Regions from separate parts of the Lysinibacillus sp. FN11 genome, predicted to be linked through region 1. Evidence: a T-box and tRNA genes for the amino acid it is inferred to sense, from the RefSeq annotation. Region 1 holds a T-box; the other holds one or more tRNA genes.
What was found. A T-box is a leader RNA that pairs with one kind of tRNA and senses whether it is charged. The one in region 1 lies ahead of serS (serine--tRNA ligase), so its partner is inferred to be a tRNA-Ser.
Positions count from the first base shown of each region.

Region 2: it has a tRNA-Ser gene. The T-box ahead of serS (serine--tRNA ligase) is inferred to sense a tRNA for this amino acid. The anticodon was not compared.

Region 1 covers NZ_CP102383.1:4,344,479-4,346,852, forward strand. The annotation lists gene pdxT (pyridoxal 5'-phosphate synthase glutaminase subunit PdxT) at 1-544, shown strand, start outside; T-box leader at 594-813, shown strand; gene serS (serine--tRNA ligase) at 889-2,169, shown strand; gene NP781_RS22785 (sigma 54-interacting transcriptional regulator) at 2,309-2,374, shown strand, end outside.
Region 2 covers NZ_CP102383.1:3,162,255-3,164,628, forward strand. The annotation lists partial or broken gene NP781_RS16655 (ABC transporter substrate-binding protein) at 1-519, opposite strand, end outside; partial or broken gene NP781_RS16660 (ABC transporter ATP-binding protein) at 520-1,188, shown strand; tRNA gene NP781_RS16665 (tRNA-Glu) at 1,326-1,397, opposite strand; tRNA gene NP781_RS16670 (tRNA-Ser) at 1,400-1,490, opposite strand; tRNA gene NP781_RS16675 (tRNA-Asn) at 1,501-1,577, opposite strand; tRNA gene NP781_RS16680 (tRNA-Ile) at 1,582-1,658, opposite strand; tRNA gene NP781_RS16685 (tRNA-Gly) at 1,660-1,733, opposite strand; tRNA gene NP781_RS16690 (tRNA-Phe) at 1,739-1,814, opposite strand; tRNA gene NP781_RS16695 (tRNA-Asp) at 1,873-1,948, opposite strand; tRNA gene NP781_RS16700 (tRNA-Met) at 1,952-2,026, opposite strand; tRNA gene NP781_RS16705 (tRNA-Ser) at 2,080-2,172, opposite strand; tRNA gene NP781_RS16710 (tRNA-Ile) at 2,188-2,264, opposite strand; tRNA gene NP781_RS16715 (tRNA-Met) at 2,272-2,345, opposite strand; tRNA gene NP781_RS16720 (tRNA-Ala) at 2,374-2,374, opposite strand, start outside.

The DNA.
Region 1 (2,374 bases):
AGCATTACAAGGAGCAGTTCGTGAGCATATACAAATGTTAGAGGCTCTTGGTTGCGAAGCAATTCAAGTAAAACAAAGAAAGGATTTAGGAAACCTAGATGGACTTGTGTTACCAGGTGGAGAAAGCACAACAATGAGAAAATTGCTGGATCGATTTGATCTACTGGAGCCAATTCGTGGACTTGCACAGCAAGGATTACCGATGCTTGGTACATGTGCGGGATTAATTTTATTAGCCATGGATCTAATTGAAGATGAGCCACATTTGGCTGTGATGGACGTGACTGTAGCAAGAAACTCATATGGACGTCAGGTGGATAGCTTCCAAGTACAACTAGATATTCCTAAAGTAGGTGTAGGGATTCCAGCAGTATTTATTCGTGCACCTCATATTGAAGCGGTAGGTAAAGGTGTTGAAATTCTTGCACAACATGAAGGGAAAATAATCTTGGCACAAGATGGCCATTTATTGGGTTGTTCGTTTCATCCCGAATTAACAGAGGATACACGAATTCTTGAATATTTTGTATCCTCTATGGTATGACTTGCAAAATTTGTTTTCATATAGTACAGTATGTTTAAATTTTAAATAACTGAACACGATGATGGGAAGTAGTAACAAGCACGTTTTTTTTAGAGAGTCAGCGGTTGGTGGAAGCTGATAAAAGCACTTGTGAATCCGTCCTGGAGTTGCACAGTCGAAGTGAATGAAGTAGGCTGTAGCCGGCTGAAATGCCGTTATGAAATAAGTGGATTAGGCAGAAATATGTCTAGTCAATTAGGGTGGCAACGCGGGTAGCTCTCGTCCCTTTATAGGGATGAGGGCTTTTTTGTGTTCATTTCGCTGCAACGATTTTCCATCATCAAGAAACTATTGGAGGTATGAAGATGTTAGATATTAAACGCGTACGTGAGAATTTCACGGAAATTAAAGAGATGTTATTAACACGTAATGAGGACTTAGGAAACTTAGATGACTTTGAAGACTTAGATGCAAAACGTCGTGAATTGATTGCCAAAACAGAAGAATTAAAAGCAGAACGCAATAAAGTATCTGAACAAATCTCAGTTATGAAACGCAACAAAGAAAATGCTGATGAAGTTATTGCTCGTATGCGTCAGGTTGGCGATGAAATTAAAGAATTAGATGTACAATTAAATGATGTTGAAGAACGCTTTAAAGATATGATGATGCGTTTACCAAACATCCCACATGAATCTGTACCAGTAGGCACAACAGAGGACGACAATGTTGAAGAATATACGTGGGGTGAAATTCCAACATTTGATTTTGGTATTAAAGCACACTGGGACCTTGCTACGGATTTAAAAATTGTAGACTTTGAACGCGGCGCGAAAGTAACAGGTAGCCGTTTCTTATTCTATCGTGGTCTTGGTGCTCGTTTAGAACGAGCATTAATGACATTCATGATGGATTTACATGCAGAGGAGCATGGTTACGAGGAAATGCTACCACCTGTCATTGTTAATCGAGATAGCCTAACAGGTACAGGGCAACTTCCGAAATTTGAGGAAGATGTATTCAAATTAGAGGAAACAGATTATTTCATGATTCCAACTGCAGAAGTACCAGTAACGAACTTCTATCGAGATGAGATTTTACCGGCTGAGGCTTTACCACAAGGCTTTGCAGCGTATAGTGCGTGCTTCCGTTCAGAAGCGGGATCTGCAGGTCGTGATACACGTGGTTTAATTCGTCAACACCAGTTCAATAAAGTAGAATTAGTACGCTTTGTAAAACCAGAGGAGTCATACGAACAATTAGAGCTATTAACAAGTCATGCAGAAAAAGTATTACAATTATTAGGCTTACCATATCGTAAGTTAAAAATGTGTACAGCTGACTTAGGTTTTACTGCAGCGAAAAAATATGATTTAGAAGTTTGGATTCCTGCACAAAACATGTACCGTGAAATTTCTTCTTGCTCTAACTTTGAGGATTTCCAGGCACGACGAGCAAATATCCGCTTCCGTCGTGAGCCAAATGCAAAACCAGAATATGTGCATACATTAAACGGCTCAGGTCTTGCCATTGGCCGTACAGTTGCTGCTATTCTAGAAAACTACCAACAAGCTGATGGCAGCGTAGTAATTCCTGAAGTTTTAAGACCTTATATGGGCGGTAAAGAAATAATCGCACCAAAATAAACGACAAATAAAGCTATTTTAGATAATTCCTTTATGGATGTTCTAAAATAGCTTTTTGTGTTCAAAAATTGAATTCTCTCATAATTTTTGAAAATTCGTTATAATGGGTAATATTCATGGGGACAAGGGGGAGAAATTCATGGAATTGCAACAATTTGCACAGGCTTTCAGTGAATTTGATAATGTTTTAATTACAGATGATAAA
Region 2 (2,374 bases), 1.2 Mb from region 1:
TTGGACAGCTGTTAAGTTTTTCCAAAGTGGGTCTTGTGTCCACTCTTGTTCAGTTGCTAGTGCTGAATCATCACCTGTTGGCATGTACGTGAAGTAGAAAATAACATCCCCATCCATTTGAGGGATTGCTTCTTTCCCAACTTCAATCGCTAAGTTTCCTAGTTTTGCATTATCTTTAAATAAATCTGCTTGCGCTGCAACACGTTTAAATCCTAAAGCATCAAAAATCACACCTGAGAATGAATCTGTGTAATAGATACGAGATTTATCGGCCATAAAGCGTACAAATGAAACTTCTTGGTTGGTTTGTTCTCCAAGCTCTTCTTTCAGTGCTTGTAACTTATCTTCGTAAGCTTTTAGTACTTCTTCACCTTTTGTTTCTTGATTTACTGCTTTAGCGAATAATTTAAAATTCTCTTTCCAGTCGCCACGTAATGTTTCAGAAAACACTGTTGGAGCAATTTTGCTAAGTTTCGCATAATCTTTTTCTTGTCGTAATTTATTGCCAATAATTAAATTAAATCCACACTCTTACGCTCCATTGCTCGATTATTAAAACCTAAAAAAGGCTCCGTTTTATTAGATGGTGAGGATATTTTTAAATTATCAACAAAACAAGTGGCTAAAAACCTCTCTATTCTTCCCCAATCTCCTGTTGCACCAGAAGGATTAACTGTCCTACAACTTGTGAAACAAGGTCGCTATCCTTACCAAAGTTGGCGACAACAGTGGACTGAAAAGGATGAAGAAATCGTTTTAAATGCTTTAAAAGCTACAGGTACTGAGCATTTACAAGATAGACCAGTAGATGAGCTATCAGGAGGACAACGTCAACGTGCGTGGATAGCTATGACGCTTGCTCAAGATACAGATATCATTCTTTTAGACGAGCCTACGACATACTTAGATTTAACTCATCAAATAGACGTTTTAGATTTACTGTACGAATTGAACCAACAGCAAAAGCGAACTATCATTATGGTATTACATGATATTAATCTTGCTTGTCGCTATGCCGATCATATTATTACAGTGCGTGACCGTGGTGTCTATCGTCAAGGGAAACCAGAAGAAATTATGACAACTGATTTAGTTAGTCATGTGTTTGACCTTGATTGCCAAATGACGACAGATCCAATCTTTGGTACACCTCTTTGCATCCCATATGGAAAAGGACGAAAAATTTAATCGTTAATTTGAAAAAATAAGCCTACACAGAATGATTAATCTGTGTAGGCTTTCATTTAATATAGCTATGTTATTAATCTAAGTATCTAATAAATTAAAAAGTGCAGTAGATGTAAATTCATCTACTGCACTTAGTATGACCCGTACGGGATTCGAACCCGTGTTACCGCCGTGAAAGGGCGGTGTCTTAACCACTTGACCAACGGGCCCATGGCGGAGAAGGAGGGATTTGAACCCTCGCGCCGGTTACCCGACCTACACCCTTAGCAGGGGCGCCTCTTCAGCCTCTTGAGTACTTCCCCAAAATAAAAATGGCTCCGAAGGCAGGACTCGAACCTGCGACAACCTGATTAACAGTCAGGTGCTACTACCAACTGAGCTACTTCGGAATAATGGTGGGCCTAAATGGACTCGAACCATCGACCTCACGCTTATCAGGCGTGCGCTCTAACCAGCTGAGCTATAGGCCCTTGGAGCGGGTGATGGGAATCGAACCCACGACATCAGCTTGGAAGGCTGAGGTTTTACCATTAAACTACACCCGCATAAATGGTGGGTCAGGACGGAATCGAACCGCCGACACTTAGAGCTTCAATCTAATGCTCTACCAACTGAGCTACTGACCCATTTCGTCCATGCTAAGCTTACTCATTCTTTTGCTTCTCATGACTTTTATTTTAAAAATGGCGGTCCCGACCGGGATCGAACCGGCGATCTCCTGCGTGACAGGCAGGCATGTTAACCGCTACACCACGGGACCTTTTGGTTGCGGGGGCTGGATTTGAACCAACGACCTTCGGGTTATGAGCCCGACGAGCTACCACTGCTCCACCCCGCGATAATTTTATGCTGTTTCGAGTTTTTAAAGCACCATTTATAAAAATTTAAAACTGGAGGAGGTAGAGGGATTCGAACCCCCGCGCGGTGTTACCCGCCTGTCGGTTTTCAAGACCGATCCCTTCAGCCAGACTTGGGTATACCTCCGTTACAATATATAAATGGTGGACCTTGCAGGACTCGAACCTGCGACCGGACGGTTATGAGCCGTCTGCTCTAACCAACTGAGCTAAAGGTCCTTTAAGATGGCGGCAGAGGGGATCGAACCCCCGACCTTACGGGTATGAACCGTACGCTCTAGCCAGCTGAGCTACGCCGCCAGGATCTTTATACTGGTTAATTTACTTAT